Mangrovibacterium diazotrophicum: one gene and its partner. Each later gene encodes a partner of the first gene's protein in a complex. Links are inferred from orthologs where the notes say so. Each region holds a gene or a part of one and is shown on either strand. Other genes may lie near its edges. The genes, in order: secA and secY.

Region 1 (12,955 bases):
GTCTTTCTCTACCTGATCAAAATAAAACTTCCGGTTCAGGACTTTAACATCAACAAAATGTATCAAGTTGTACTTTTCATGCACTTAGCAGTCGTACTGGCGGTCACAGTTCTGCTGATTTCTCGGTCAGTTTCAAAGGAAAGTCAACTCTCTCCTATTTTATTATCGATCAGCATCTTGATGCCTGCGATTTTATTAATCGCGTTTTACGAATCCCAATCTTCGCATTGGCTTTGTGCCCAGATTTTTATCTTTTGCTATTTTTTAACTCCGGCTTTTCTGCCATCAATTATATATTTCAAAATTGGTGACTTTCAGCTCCGAAAAGAGACCAATAATAGCTTCGATGACTTTTGCAGACACTTTGAAATCTCCAAACGCGAAGCCGAGATCATTGAACAGATCTGCAAAGGAAAACCCAACAAGGAAATTGCAGATTCCTTATTCATCACCCTTCAGACAGTGAAAGACCATGCCTCGCGGATCTATCTGAAAACAGGAGTTGCTAACCGGGTTCAACTAACAAACCTGGTTCGAAGTTCACTAAAATCTTAGTCTCAACTTCGCCAAAGATCGCCTTGAATGCTTGAGTTTACCGGAAGTATGCTAAATTTGACTAGCAACTTCGGCTATACTAATTCAATTATCAAAAGCAGTTGAAAATATTCTTCGAACAAACGAATTATCTCCTTTTTCTTTTGCCAGCACTCGTCCTGGCGGGTGTCGTCGTATTCATAACTTACAAGTCGAAATCGCAAGCTGAGTTTTACTCAAAACCCCAAATCATTCTACTAAGCAGCCTGCGCTTCCTGTCGGTATTCTTTCTGATTTTATTACTCCTTGCACCTGTAGTTCAGTGGTACCAGTATCATCGTTTGGAACCAACTATAATTGTCGCAATTGACAATTCCAGCTCGATGAAAAACTCCGCCCAGGAAAGCGAAGGGCTCGTCAACAAAGCGAAGCAAGAGCTAAAAGGAGTGAAAACTGACTTTTGGATTTTTGGTGAAAAAGCAAATAAAGAACCGAATATTTCGTTTTTGGATGCCCGATCGAATTACAGTGACTTGTTCGGGGAAGTCGAAAATAGCTACCTGCCCTCGAGTGTTTCGTCCATGATTTTGATCGGCGACGGAATTTTCAACACGGGCACCGACCCTGTGTTTTCAAGCCAAAATATCAATTTCCCAATTTATACAGTCGGCGTCGGCGATACAACCAAACAAGTTGACGCGGCAATTCTCAAGGTCGTGTCCAATCCAACTGCATTCCTCGATGACTTGTTTCCGGTCGAAATCAATCTGTCTTTCCAACAGCTCGCCGGAAAGGATTCAAAACTAACTATTTGGCAAGATCGCCAACTGGTTTATGAAACGAATTTGACGATCCGAAACAACGACTTCTTTCAACAGCAGCTGGTTCACCTGAAAGCAGAGAAAAGCGGAATCGTCAACTACAGGATTGAAACAACTTTGTTTGACTCAGAAAAGAACGCCACCAACAATTCTTATGAATTCTCGATCCGAGTGCTCGATCAAAAACAAAAAGTCTTGATTTTGGAACATGGGGCACATCCGGATATTGCGGCAATAACAAGGGTACTAGATCCACAGGTTAATATTGAATACGATCTCAGAAACGATGCTTCAGGAGATTTCAATCTTTCAAAATACAACCTAGTCATCATGCACCAATTGCCGGATGCCAATAGCGCGAATAGCCCGATATTACAGCAATTATTGAATTCCAGACTTCCTATTTTATGGATTTTTGGTACCGAAACAAGCATTGATCGCCTGAATAGTTTGCAACTTGGATTCACGTTCGAAAACCCGCGAGGCTACGAATATGGCACAGGTTCTGTCAATCCGCAGTTTAACTTCTTTCAGACAAACGAACTTCAGGTTAACCAAATGAAAACCTGGCCGCCGCTTTATGTGCCATTTGCAGATGTGACTTTGTCCGGCGACTGGCAGACGCTCGCATTCCAAACAATTCAGCAGGTCGATATGCAGAGGCCCTTGATTAGTTTGGGACGGTACAGTGGCGTGAAAACAGGACTCATTGCCGGTGAGGGTATTTGGCGCTGGCGAATCAATGATCTAGCACAAAACCAATCATCCGCCATTTTCGATGATCTGTTCTTGAAAATCATCAATTACCTGATTCTAAAACCTAACGAAGATAACTTCAACCTCTTTTATCAAACTAATTATATGGAGGATCAGGACGTAACGCTGGAAGCAGAGTTGTTGAATGAAAGTTTCGAGCCGGTGACTGATCCGGAAGTTTCGATTCAAATCAAAGCGGAATCCGGCTTGACTTATGATTATGTGTTCGACAAGGCCGATAATCATTATGAGTTGAATACCGGCAATTTACCCGTTGGCACCTATTCTTTCCAGGCGGCAACTCAGCTTGGCGATCGCAAATTTACTGAAGAAGGCTCGTTCCGGATTGATAAATTGCAGTTGGAACAGCTTAATTTACAGGCTGATTTCAATTTACTCTACCAGATCGCAGCCAATACTGGTGGTGAATTTATTCGGCCTGAGAAGTTCGAAGAACTACTAAAGCTATTGAAACGGCAATCCGAGTTAAACGAGAATAGAGTGAAGCAACTTGTTTTCAAAGAGTTTATCGCAATGAAATGGCTTGCATTTTTGATTCTATTTTTAGTAAGTGTGGAATGGTTTTTGAGAAAATTTTGGGGTTCCTACTAACGATCACAGAAAGATTTTTTTAACTTTCAAAGTTTTCTGTTTCCGAATCAATATATAGATTTATGAATAAAAAGAGAGTTAACAAGCAGTTGATGAGCCTGCTATTATTGTTGTTTCTTTTTTCATCGTGTTCCTCTTCATATAAAACGCTGTTGATAGAAACGCCTCGGCCATCAGTGCAGCTTTTGCCGGAGGAAATTAGCAGTCTAACCCTGGTAAACAGAGGAATAACCGGAGATTTTCAAAATTTCAATGAAGACAGTCTTCAGCAGTATTTTTTTACAAGAGGGTTTGATTACGACTCAGTCGTTTTGGATAGTCTTGCTGCAGATACAACCTTGAAAGCTTTGGGAGAACTTTTGTTTGAATCAGGACGTTACGATGTTGTGATTCCGGAAGAACGCTACATTGACCGCAACAAAGCGTTCTATCTTATGCCCGAAAGCCTGGACTGGGACGAAGTCTCTTCCTTATGTAATACCTTCAATACAGATGCCCTGCTGGTTATTGAGCGCTATTACAATAAAATCCTGACCAATTATTCAGTTTTTGCCACGCCCAGCGGCGAGCCACAGTACGCGAAAGCGCAAATCGATTCGAAATACGATGCCGTCGTGAAGATCTACGATCCTAGCAGGCAGAAGATCATCCGTCAATTCGCTGTCGACGATACCATTTCCTGGCAAGATGGAGACACTTCAACGAAAGCCATTTTTAGTCGTATGCCCACGATTAAAGAGTGCCTGATTCAGACAGGAATCCAAATTGCATTGGACATTGATGAGCGGTTATCTCCGAAGTGGGTCAAAGAAAGTCGGATTTATTTCGTTATCAATCAGAATGATATAACCAGAATGACCAATTTTGCCAACGATCATAAATGGCAGGAAGCTTACGATTACTGGCTTGGTTATGCCAATTCAGAAAAAGCGTCGGTAAAAAGTAAGGCTGAATTCAACCTCGCTTTGTGTTCAGAAATGTTGGGCAATCTGGATCAGGCAATCGAATGGGCAAACAAATCATACTACACTAAATACATGCAGCAAACCCAAAATTACCTGATTACGCTGAAGAAGCGCAAGGAGATTTTGAAGCAGTTTCAGAACTAAATAAGAAAAACGATATTTATTTTTTCGCAGCCGGATAATTGACATCCGGCTTTTTTAATGCCCTGAAAATTAAGAACAAGCCGCCTAACACAAACGGAATACTAAGTATTTGTCCCATATTCAGTGCCATACCGGCTTCAAAAGCTTCCTGGTCTTCTTTGATGAATTCGATCAGGAAACGGGATAAGAAAACCATCACGAAGAATAAGCCAACGATAAAACCTTCTTTTTTCCGAAGGTTGGTTTTGAAATAAAGGAACATCAGCAAGCCGAAAGTCACCAGGTACGAAAGCGACTCGTAAATCTGAGTTGGATGTTTGGCAACTGTTTCGCCGTTGCGTTCAAAAATGAAACCCCAAGGCATATTCGTTTGAATCCCGTAAATCTCAGAGTTCATCAGGTTCCCGAAACGAATCATTGCTGCAACAAGAGCTGTTGGCACAACCACACGGTCCAAAACCCATAAAACAGAGCGTTTTGAAACCTTGCGACTCCAAATAATCAGTGCAATAAAAATACCGATTGCGCCTCCGTGACTGGCCAAACCACCGTGCCAAACCTTGATAATCTCTGCTGGATGCTGCGAGTAGTAATCCCAGCCATAAAACAACACATGTCCTAAACGCGCCCCGATTACAGTTGATACCAAGAGATAAATGAACAGGCTCTCCAGCCATTTCAAGTCGGTACCGTCGAATTTAAACATACGCTCGCCAATGTTGTAACCAACCAGAAAACCGACTGCGAAAAGCAATCCGTACCAACGCACAGAAAGAGAACCAATATGAAAAATCTCGGGACTAACATTCCAATGGATGAAATTCAGTATTAACTGCATGACATTTATTTTAAGACACTTCGTGTGTTTATTCGTGAAATTTTGAGGAGCAAAAAAAAGAATAAGTAGCCGAAGCTACTTATTCTACAAGTCCTTTACCGTGACAACTTTTATATTTTTTACCACTTCCGCAAGGACACGGATCGTTACGACCGACCTTCTTCTCTACCCTAACTGGCTGAGCTTTTTGCGGTTCGCGTTGTTCCTGGCTTCTGCCTGACCCTAATTCCGGAACTTCCGATTTTTGAGTTGAATATTTACTCATATCAGTTCTACGGGCAACTTCTGCTTCGCGAACCTGGTTCGGGTCCGAAATCGGGATATGTCCCTTCATCAACGTGGAAACAATGTCTTTATTCACCTTTTGAATCATTTGCTTGAACAGGTTGAATGATTCAAACTTGTAGATCAACAACGGATCTTTTTGTTCGTAAGCCGCGTTTTGCACCGACTGTTTCAAATCGTCCATTTCACGCAGCTGTTCTTTCCAGCTTTCGTCGATGGTAGCCAGCACAATCTGCTTTTGGTACGACTTAACAAGCTCTTTACCTTTGTTGTTGTATGCTTTTTCCAAGTTGGTAACAATCTGGAAGATACGTTTACCATCGGAAATAGGAACAACAATATTTTGGTACATGTGCGACTTGTTCTCGTAAACATCTTTGATAACCGGAAAGGCTTGTTTCGAAATTGTTTCAACCTTTCTGGTGTACGAATTGATCATCGCAGAATAGATGCTCTCGATAATGTCTTCCGGTTTCATTTGTTTGAATTTCTCTTCGCTTACCGGAGATTCAATCGACATCAGTCGCATCAGTTCCAGGTTGAAATCTTCGAAATCGCCACCGTAATACTCGTTCACAAGTGCTTCCAGCGAGTCGTACATCATGTTCAGCAAGTCCACTTCCAAACGTTCGCCATAAAGTGCGTGACGACGTTTTTTGTAGATTACCTCACGTTGCGAGTTCATCACATCATCGTATTCCAGCAAACGTTTACGAATACCGAAGTTATTTTCTTCAACTTTTTTCTGTGCACGTTCAATCGATTTGGTGATCATGGAGTGCTGAATAACTTCGCCTTCCTCCAGACCCAATCGGTCCATAATTCCGGTAATACGATCAGAGTTGAACAGGCGCATCAAATCGTCTTCCAAAGACACGAAGAACTGCGAAGAGCCCGGGTCACCCTGACGTCCGGAACGACCACGCAGCTGGCGGTCAACCCGTCGAGAGTCGTGACGCTCGGTACCAATGATGGCCAAACCACCGGCTTGTTTCACTTCCGGACTCAACTTAATGTCGGTACCACGACCGGCCATGTTTGTTGCGATGGTCACCATTCCTTTTTTACCCGCATCGGCTACGATGTCAGCCTCGCGAGCGTGGAGTTTCGCGTTTAACACGTTGTGTTTAATACCGCGAATCTTCAACATACGGCTCAATAATTCAGAGATTTCTACCGAAGTTGTACCAACCAAGACCGGGCGACCGGCTTCGTTCAGTTCAACAATCTCCTGAATTACGGCATTATATTTTTCACGTTTGGTTTTATAAACCTTGTCGTTCCAGTCGTTACGAACAATCGGACGGTTAGTCGGGATAACCACTACATCCAATTTGTAGATGTCCCAGAATTCACCTGCTTCCGTCTCTGCAGTACCAGTCATACCGGACAGTTTGTGGTACATCCGGAAATAGTTCTGCAGGGTCACAGTTGCAAAAGTTTGCGTAGCCGCTTCAACTTTTACGCGTTCCTTCGCTTCAATTGCCTGGTGCAGACCATCAGAATAACGACGGCCTTCCATGATACGGCCGGTTTGTTCATCAACAATCTTCACTTTGTTGTCGATTACCACATATTCCACGTCTTTTTCAAACATGGCATAAGCTTTCAACAACTGGTTGATGGTGTGAACACGTTCCGATTTTACCGCATAATTTTGAAGCAGAACATCTTTCTGCTCAATTTTATCCTGGGCACTTAGCTCGGTGCTGTTTTCGATTTCAGCAACTGAAGAACCAACGTCCGGCAGGATGAAAAATTCAGGATCATCAACATCCGACGAGATCAAATCGATCCCTTTATCTGTCAACTCAACTGAATTCAATTTCTCATCAATAACGAAGAAAAGCGGATCGGTTACAATATGCATGTTCTTGCTGTTGTCCTGCATATAGTAATTCTCTGTCTTCTGCATCGTAGCTTTGACGCCCTCTTCGCTCAAAAATTTGATCAACGCTTTTGTCTTTGGCATCCCTTTGTGAGCACGAAGCAATTGCATTGCGCCTTCTTCTTTTTCGTCTTTCGTGGCATCAGCTTTACCCAACAGACGTTTCGCGTCGGTCAAGCATTGCATGGTGTAGTTCCGTTGTGCAGAAACCAAGCGTTCAACTCGCGGCATCAATTCCTCGAATTTCTGATTGTCACCTTTTGGAACTGGTCCGGAAATAATCAACGGCGTACGCGCATCGTCAATTAAAACCGAGTCAACCTCATCGACAATCGCATAATGGTGTTTGCGTTGTACCAGGTCGCGCGGATTGATCGCCATATTGTCACGCAGGTAGTCGAAACCAAATTCGTTGTTCGTACCATAAGTAATGTCGGCGTTGTATGCTTTGCGGCGGGCATCAGAGTTCGGTTGGTGTTTGTCGATACAGTCGACACTCAAACCGTGGAACTCGAAAATCGGCCCCATCCATTCCGAGTCACGTTTGGCCAGGTAATCGTTCACGGTAACAACGTGAACACCACGTCCAGCCAATGCATTTAGGAATACAGGCAATGTTGCTACCAACGTTTTACCTTCACCGGTTGCCATCTCGGCAATTTTACCCGAGTGCAGAACGATACCACCAATCAACTGCACATCGTAGTGGATCATTTGCCAGGTAATTTCGTTACCTCCGGCCATCCATGAGTTGAACCAGGTAGCTTCTTCACCGTCAATCTGTACGTTGTCTTTGAAAGCAGCCAAATTGCGGTCGAAATCGCTGGCTTTGACAATTATTTTTTCGTTATCGGTAAATCGTTTGGCTGTTTCTTTCACCAGTGCGAATGCCGCCGGAAGGATCTCACTCAGCACCTCTTCGATCTTAACGTCGATTTGCTCTTCCAGCTTATCAACCTCTTGATAGATTTGTTCGCTTTCCTGAATATCAGCTTCTTCAGCTTTGGCTTTTAAGGAAGCAATAGAGTCTTCTTCCGGTTTAATCCGGTCTTTTATGATTTGCTTTAATTTTTCAGATTCTGCTCTGAGTTCGTCGTTGGATAGTTGAGTGATCCGGGCGTATTCATTCCTGATGTTTTCAAGAATTGGCGTGACCTCTTTAATATCCCGGTCTGATTTGTTCCCCAGAAATGCTCCCAGGATTTTACTAATAAAAGCCATTCTATTTTAATTTTTTATATAATTCTGCTTTACTGCCCACAAATGTAATTATAATGAATTATCATACTTAATGCAGGACTAATTTTTTCAATAATAATCGTGCCACTTCCGAATCAGACAAAAATAGCGACAGAATAGCACTTTTGTTATTTTTTTATGACAGAAAAGCAGTGTTAGCAGTGTTTTGCGAATGATAATGAATACACTAATTTTACAGCGAGAAAACCTTGAAATTAGATGAATAACGACTTCTCAACTACCTGTTTTGTATGCGAAGAGCCTGTCGCAAAAGATTGTTTGCGCAATCCGTCCATTAATCTACCTGTCTGCGAAAAATGCCGCGGAACCGAAAATGAACAGAGAGCCGTGAATGAATTACTGGAAGGAATGGCAGACGGCTTTGTTTGCGGTTGCATTTAGAATGAAGAAGCCGCCCTCGGGGGAAGAAGGCGGCTTGAGAATTGATGAAATCTAATTATTAAAATTCGCTAGTTCAACAAATGTTGATAGCTGGGATTTACTAAATCGGGCAAAAAAGCAGCAATCAACGCCAAAGCCCGTTCGTCTGTTACGCGATTTGGGGTGAGGATTCTTTGTTTCGCCAACTCTTCCGAATTTAAGACCGCGGTATTCAATTGACGTGGGAACATGCTTTCGGATTTCTTAACCATGCGTGCTCCAAAACCGTCCTTGGTACATTCGTATACCACCTCAAAATGGTCGCCCCGGACAACATAAGTTTTACAATCTTTGTTTTTCGTGAACGAGATCAAAATCGGACAATCCTGGTTGTCATAGGTTAAAGTCCACGCGGCATCAACACCGGTAAAAAGATCTGCATGCTGCATTTCTTTGATCGTATAATCGTCAAACATGCGATTACCGCCTGCTGCACTTACTGATAGACCTACTGTAACGAGTACAGCGACGATTACTAATTGGAAGATTCTGTTTTTCATGACTGTTTGATTTAAATGTTTAATTTTCTGGCAATTGTTTTCTACTAAAATGTTTCTTTCTGCTTGTTACAATCTAATAGACGGCCGAAAAATCAAATCATTACAGTCTTCGGCTCCGCTTTCGATAAACGATGCCAAAACGACGGTGAACGCGACTGAATAGTCTGTCAATAAAAGGCAGGATAAATGGTGAAAACAGGAAAATCGGGATTATCGATTCTGAATATACTTTTCCAAACGATCGAGCCCCTCTTTAATGTTTTCCAATGAATTGGCATAGGAAAAACGCAGGTATCCCTCACCTCCCGGGCCAAAATCAATACCCGGCGTTACGCCAACATGTGCTTTTTCAAGAATATCGAAAGCTAATTGATAGGAATCTCCTGAAAGATGTGAAGCGTCAACAAATACATAAAATGCCCCTGTTGGCTCTACGGGTATACTAAATCCGAGCTCTTTCAGGCGACTGATCATGTATTTTCTACGCTCGTCGTAAACGGTAAGCATTTTTGAAACAGCTTCTGTTCCCAGCTCCAGGGCTGCAATTCCGCCCCGCTGAGCCGTGGAGCTTGCACAAATGAACAGGTTTTGCTGCATCTTTTGCAATACCCGAATATACTTTTGGGGCGCAATCAGGTAGCCCAGACGCAGACCGGTCATGGCATACCGCTTCGAAAAACCATTAAGTACGAATGCCTGATCGGTGTATTCGAGTATGGTATGTGCTTTTTGCTGATAAACCAAACCGTGGTAAATCTCATCCGAAATAATCGGAACGTCCAGAGAGGCCATCATCCGGAGAGACTCTTCTGTCAACAAATTCCCCGTGGGATTCATAGGACTGTTGATGATAATTGCGCGCGTTTTCGGACCAATTTTTTGGATGACATCCTCGGCATGAAACTGGAATCCATCCTGTGGTGAAACCGGTATCCGGACTGTTGTAGCGCCTATGTAATGTATGAAATTGTCGTAGCAAGCGTAAGCGGGATCCGAAATCAACACTTCGTCGCCAGCTTCACAAAGCACCGACAAAGCCATCAATATTGCCGGCGAAGAGCCCGATGTGACAACGATTTGGTCAGGATCGACCACGACACCGTATTCATCCAAATATTGCCGCGCAATGGCTTTTCGCAACTCCGGATCGCCCAAACTATGCGTATAATGTGTTCGTCCTTCTGTCAACGCTTGACAAATAGCCTCATTCACGCATTGCGGAATATCGAAATCAGGCTCGCCCACTTCCAAATGGATGATGTGCTTGCCTTCTTGTTCCATGGCATGTGCTTTTTCAAGCACTTCCATCACGATAAACGGTTTAATTTCTTTAACTCTGGAGGCTGTCATGCTGACTTTCGGTTTGCTGGCGAAAATACGGAACTTTCGCTGCTCAAACAAGATGAGAAACCTCTAATTTGAAGCATTCCGTCAATAGCCCTGGTTGATTTGAACACCGCCTCCTATCCGAAATTTATCCGATACTTTGTATTCCATGTAGAAGTTGATTCCACGGATGTTCATCTTTGAAGGATCAAAATTTAGCGGTACCGGATCGTAAATAGAATTGGCTGAAAAACTGTTTCCTCCCATTTTCCATCGTTCGCTTAAGCGGTACTCTGCCGACGAATTCACGAAATAAGCCGAGACAAACGGATTAGGATACCAGGCCCCATTAAATCTGCTTTGGTAAAAGTTGGAGAAATTGTATGTTGTTTGAGTTTCAAAAGGATTAGCCCAGTTTAGTTTAAAATTGAATGCCGGACGATCGGGAACCACTGGTCCAAAAGTTGATTCCGTACTGAAATTGAATAATTCCCGATAAAGAAACTCATATTCAACCGGATCGGGCTTCAGTAAGATTGAATCAGCCTGGGCCTTCGCTGCCAGGCTGTAAAATGTGATCACGATCAATACAACCAATTTTTTCATCCTGTAAAATTAAAATGAAAAATGGTAAACTAAATCCTGCGAACAGTTAAAGAAACTTTATACCTAAAGTCACCATAAAAAGTTTTATTTTCTCGTCGCCACCGCCGGTGTGAACATCGCCCAAACTGTTTTCCATGCGAGCATCAAGCGTCAAAAACAAGAAATCAACTCCTGCACCGTACTGAATGCCGACATAGTTGTCTTTCACATTATTGTAATCGAATTCAGAGCCGCTGGTATCGCCGTCTTTCTTTGTAATAAACGAGAAAACCGGCCCTGCATTTAACCGAACATTGACCTTGGCCACATCAATCAACTTGTAACCGAGCAACAACGGCACATCTACAGTGTTCAAATCAAACGATTCTGTCGTTACATCGTTCAGATTTCCTCCTTTCGAGGTGAAATAGCCTTCAGGTTGAAGATACCATTTCTTCAAATTGACCCGCAAAAAGGCCCCAACCAAAAAGTTACTGACAGAACCATCGTTAAACTGATCCAAATCTGTTGTTAACATGGAAGACGAATAACCTGCCTTCAGTCCTAAATTAATCGGCGATCCGGCAAAGGAAGTATTGATAACTCCAAGAAGTACACCAAGTAAGAATAGCTTTTTCATTCGATTAGTTTTTTTCACAGTTTTATGTTGACTCGAGTTGAAAAACCGGTTATTTAAAGTTTGTATAAGAAAGACTTTCAAACAACCAGTTCTCCAAATGTAAAAACAAGAACTATTGATTCCAAACCAGATCACAAGCATCTGCAGGCATCCAGTGCCTGTCTTTCCCATCCCACTTCACATTGCAGCCAATTGGGTTAGTTACCGGAACCGATATTTCTTTTCCACTGGTCAATTCCTCTAAGGTACGTTCCAGGTCATTCACAGTCATCTTCGACGTATCTCTAGGGCTGTCTACAGCCCGCCCGGTGTAAACCAACTTCCGATCCGAATCGAAAACATAAAAATGGGGTGTGCGTAAAGCTCCGTACGCCAACGCAATATCCTGACTCTCATCATACAAATAGGTCCAGGGGAAGTTAAACTCTTCCATCCGTTTTACCATGTGTGGAAAATCATCGTCGGCATAGGTATTCTTACTATTCGAGTTGATGGCGACAAAACGCACTCCTTTATCTTTGAATTTCAGAACTGTTTCTCGAGTTACCTCGTCGCTTCCAATTACATACGGACAATGGTTACAAGTGAAGAAAATAACTAAATAGGGACTATCCCGGAAATCTTCCAATTGGTAATTTTTTCCGTCTGTTGCAGGCAAATTAAAAGGGATGGCCTGTTTCCCGATTTCTAATGTAAAACTCATAGCTTTCTTTTTTCGATTATAACAACATTAAAACCGGAATAGTTTCGACAAAAAACGAAAGCCATATTTCTTGGAAAAAAGAATGAATTCGAATGATAATCATCCCAAAATGACATAAATATTAACTAAAAAGCTTAAATAAGTGTCAAATTTGTAGCTCATTTTTAAAAATATCCACGCAGGTATTGGAAAATAAAAAAAAATTCTAGTAGTTTGGAACTAACGAAATTTAATTCTCTAATTGTTGTTTAAACTTTGTAATCCTAAGTTAATAGCTTAAAAAATGAAATCGAACAAGAACTCAAAAAAGAACTTCAAAACTTCTGATAATGAGAGAAATGACATCGGCAGCCAACACAGTAAAGGTGCAAAAAAAGACAGGAGTGGCAAAAAGCGCTTATCGATCTATGACGAATTTGATGAAGAAGATCTGGATATGATGAATTATAAGCGCGACGACGATGATTTTGAAGACGAAGAAGATGACGAGGATTAGTTCCTGTCATTTTCTAATCACGGTCTAGCTAATTTGGACTATTAACTACATTTTGAGGATTATTCGCCTGATAAGCCTCAAAATTAGCTGCAAGAATTTCCATCAATCTCTTGCGGGCTTCAACTGTTGACCATGCTATATGCGGCGTTATATAGCAGTTCTTAGCTGTCAATAACGGATTA
Region 2 (2,967 bases), 1.5 Mb from region 1 along the record:
GCTTTTTTCTTATTAGCTACAGTTTTCTTCTTTCCTTTACGTGTACGAGCGTTGTTTTTAGTGCTTTGTCCACGTACTGGAAGGCCAATACGGTGACGGATACCACGGTAGCAACCGATGTCCATCAATCGTTTAATGTTCAACTGGTTTTCAGAGCGAAGTTCACCTTCTACTTTGAAATTGTTGCTGATAACTGAACGGATAGCTGCGAACTGGTCATCATCCCAGTCAGCTACTTTCATATCAGGAGAAACACCAGCTTGTTCGAGGATATAGCGTGAACGGGCCCGGCCGATGCCGAAAACATATGTCAAGGCTATTTCTCCTCTTTTATTATCAGGAATATCAACTCCAACAATACGAGCCATAAAAAAAATTTTTACAAAGTTAATTAATTATCCTTGACGCTGTTTGAACTTAGGATTCTTTTTGTTGATCACGTACAAACGGCCTTTTCTGCGTACAATCTTACAGTCGGCACTGCGTTTCTTAATGGATACTCTTACTTTCATGATTCCTTATTTAATTTTTATATCTAAAAGTAATTCGTCCTTTAGTCAGATCGTAAGGTGACATTTCCACTTTCACCTTATCTCCAGGAAGAATTTTGATATAATGCATACGCATTTTACCAGAGATATGCGCTGTTATCACGTGTCCATTTTCAAGTTCAACCCTGAACATGGCATTTGATAATGCTTCAATGATTGTTCCGTCTTGTTCTATCGAGGCTTGTTTTGCCATAGTTTACTTATCTCTTTATTTTTATAACCGGTACAGTTCCCTGTACCGGTTGATATATTCTTTTAAAGAAAGATGTTAAGACTATTAATACATTGCCGCACCACCTCCTGTACGTCCTTTAATCCGACCTGATTTCATCAGACCATCATAATGGCGCATCAAAAGATGACTCTCAATTTGTTGTAATGTATCGAGTACAACACCTACCAAAATTAACAGTGATGTACCGCCATAGAAGTAGGCGAACTGGGTGTTAATTCCGGCCATCATAGCGAAAGCTGGCAGAATAGTTACAATACCCAGGAAAATAGATCCCGGTAATGTAATGCGAGACATAACGGTATCGAGGAATTCGACTGTTTTCTTTCCTGGTTTAACACCGGGAATAAAACCACCGTTCTTTTTCATGTCTTCAGCCATCTGCACAGGGTTTACTGTAATGGCGGTGTAAAAGTACGTAAACAAAACGACCAATACAAACTGAGAGAAATTATACCAAAAGCCAGTGTGATTGGACATTGCAGATGCAAAGCCGCTCATGCTGTCAGAGTTGGCAAAGCCGGCAAGGCTAATTGGAACAAACATGATAGCTTGGGCAAAGATAATTGGCATTACCCCAGCAGCATTCACTTTTAACGGTATGTACTGACGTACGCCCCCATATTGTTTGTTACCCACAATTCGTTTAGCGTACTGAACAGGGATACGGCGGGTACCTTGTACCAGCAGAATACTTCCCATGAACACGACGAACAGGAATACAAACTCAATTAGGAACATCACCATACCACCACCTTGTTGTTCGAGGCGCGAAATAAATTCGGCGAAGACAGCAAATGGCAGACGGGCGATAATACCGATCATGATAATTAATGAAATACCGTTACCTATTCCTTTATCGGTGATGCGCTCGCCCAACCACATAATGAACATCGACCCAGCTGTCAGAATAATTGTTGATGTTACTTTGAACATCCAGCCGCTAACAGCGAAGGCTTCTGCCGGTAATTGAAATGTTAAGTTGGCCAAATACGCAGGTGCCTGGAATAAAAGAATCAACACGGTCAGATAACGAGTTATCTGGTTGATTTTTCTTCTTCCTGATTCCCCTTCTTTTTGTAAACGCTGAAAATATGGAACGGCTATTCCCAACAGCTGAATTACGATAGAAGCAGAAATGTAAGGCATGATCCCTAAAGCAAATACGGATGCGTTTGAGAATGCACCTCCCGAGAACATATCCAATAACCCCAGCAACCCATCTGAAGTCTGTTGTTTTAATTGACCCAGTTGTGCAGGGTCGATTCCCGGTAAAGCTACATACGATCCTAATCGATAAATTAACAAAAGAAATAAGGTTAATCCCAAACGGGCTCTCAAATCTTCGATTTTATAGATATTCTTTAGGGTTTCGATAAATTTTTTCATTCGGTTTAGAGTATTTCAGTGGTTCCTTCTAATTTTTCGATGGCTTCTTTTGCGCTTTGAGAAAAGGCATGAGCTTTAACTTCCAATTTTAATGTTAAAGATCCATTTCCCAAAATTTTTACGCGGTCATTTTTTGAAGCCAGACCAGCATCAACCAAGGTTTGCACATCAATAGCTGAAAGCGATTTGCTTTCAGCCAATGTTTGCAATGTTTCCAGATTGATGGCTTTATATTCTACCCTGTTTACATTTTTGAATCCGAATTTCGGTACCACACGTTGCATCGGCATTTGACCGCCTTCGAAACCACGCTTGCGGCTATAGCCTGATCTGGATTGGGCACCTTTGTGACCTCTTGTAGAAGTACCGCCATGTCCCGAACCCTGACCGCGACCAATACGCTTTTCCCGTTTAACGGATCCTGTTGCAGGTTTAAGATTATTTAATTCCATAATTTCAATCCTAAAAAAATTTAAATTTCTTCGACTTTCACTAAGTGTTTCACTTTGTTTACCATCCCCATGATCGCTGGAGTAGCTTCATGTTCAACAGAGTGATTCAACTTTTTAATACCGAGAGCTTCTACTGTTGCTTTTTGGCTCTTTTCGGAACCAATAATGCTCTTCACTAAAGTAACTTTAATTTTAGCCATAGTTCCTTATCCTTTAAATACTTTTTCCAATGAAACACCTCTGTGCTGAGCTACAGTGTAAGCATCGCGCATTTCAAGCAATGCATTGAAAGTAGCTTTTACCAAGTTGTGTGGGTTAGACGATCCTTTTGATTTCGCCAGGA

Evidence for each region.
Region 2: the proteins of secA (region 1) and secY are in contact, whole or in part, in a crystal structure (PDB 3DIN), measured with the Thermotoga maritima proteins. The link is inferred for Mangrovibacterium diazotrophicum from one-to-one orthologs. Residues at the interface, in WP_004082002.1 of Thermotoga maritima: Glu261, Ala262, Arg263, Lys300, Ala301, Arg302, Thr303, Ile304, Ile305, Leu323, Tyr324, Asp325, Pro326, Val329, Ser330, Tyr333, Ile336, Lys340, Phe345, Val349, Glu363, Phe364, Tyr374, Ser375, Gly376, Gly377, Glu393, Ile395, Thr482, Ser483; in WP_004081795.1 of Thermotoga maritima: Glu108, Gly109, Glu110, Glu111, Ala236, Glu237, Arg238, Arg239, Ile240, Thr241, Ile242, Gln243, Tyr244, Ala245, Arg246, Arg247, Val248, Thr249, Gly250, Arg251, Arg252, Val253, Tyr254, Gly256, Ala257, Ser258, Thr259, Tyr260, Leu261, Pro262.

The regions. Positions count from the first base shown.
Region 1 is NZ_RAPN01000001.1:486,001-498,955, forward strand. The notes cover bases 4,550-8,462. They hold secA (preprotein translocase subunit SecA), read right to left. Parts: upstream 8,065-8,462; coding sequence 4,750-8,064; downstream 4,550-4,749. Other genes in these bases: lgt (prolipoprotein diacylglyceryl transferase), read right to left, coding at 4,550-4,670. In the rest of the region: BC643_RS02065 (helix-turn-helix domain-containing protein), read left to right, coding at 1-555; BC643_RS02070 (hypothetical protein), read left to right, coding at 699-2,723; BC643_RS02075 (DUF6340 family protein), read left to right, coding at 2,786-3,832; more of lgt, read right to left, coding at 3,849-4,549; BC643_RS02095 (hypothetical protein), read right to left, coding at 8,553-9,023; BC643_RS02100 (pyridoxal phosphate-dependent aminotransferase), read right to left, coding at 9,234-10,373; BC643_RS02105 (hypothetical protein), read right to left, coding at 10,455-10,955; BC643_RS02110 (porin family protein), read right to left, coding at 11,002-11,574; BC643_RS02115 (thioredoxin family protein), read right to left, coding at 11,687-12,277; BC643_RS02120 (hypothetical protein), read left to right, coding at 12,561-12,773; BC643_RS02125 (D-2-hydroxyacid dehydrogenase), read right to left, coding at 12,802-12,955. UniProt on the Escherichia coli protein: Required for protein export, interacts with the SecYEG preprotein conducting channel.
Region 2 is NZ_RAPN01000001.1:1,961,977-1,964,943, forward strand. What follows is about bases 1-2,851. They hold secY (preprotein translocase subunit SecY), read right to left. Parts: upstream 2,173-2,851; coding sequence 829-2,172; downstream 1-828. Other genes in these bases: rpsM (30S ribosomal protein S13), read right to left, coding at 1-368; ykgO (type B 50S ribosomal protein L36), read right to left, coding at 396-512; infA (translation initiation factor IF-1), read right to left, coding at 523-744; rplO (50S ribosomal protein L15), read right to left, coding at 2,178-2,624; rpmD (50S ribosomal protein L30), read right to left, coding at 2,645-2,824. Outside these bases: more of rpsE, read right to left, coding at 2,852-2,967. UniProt on the Escherichia coli protein: The central subunit of the protein translocation channel SecYEG. Consists of two halves formed by TMs 1-5 and 6-10.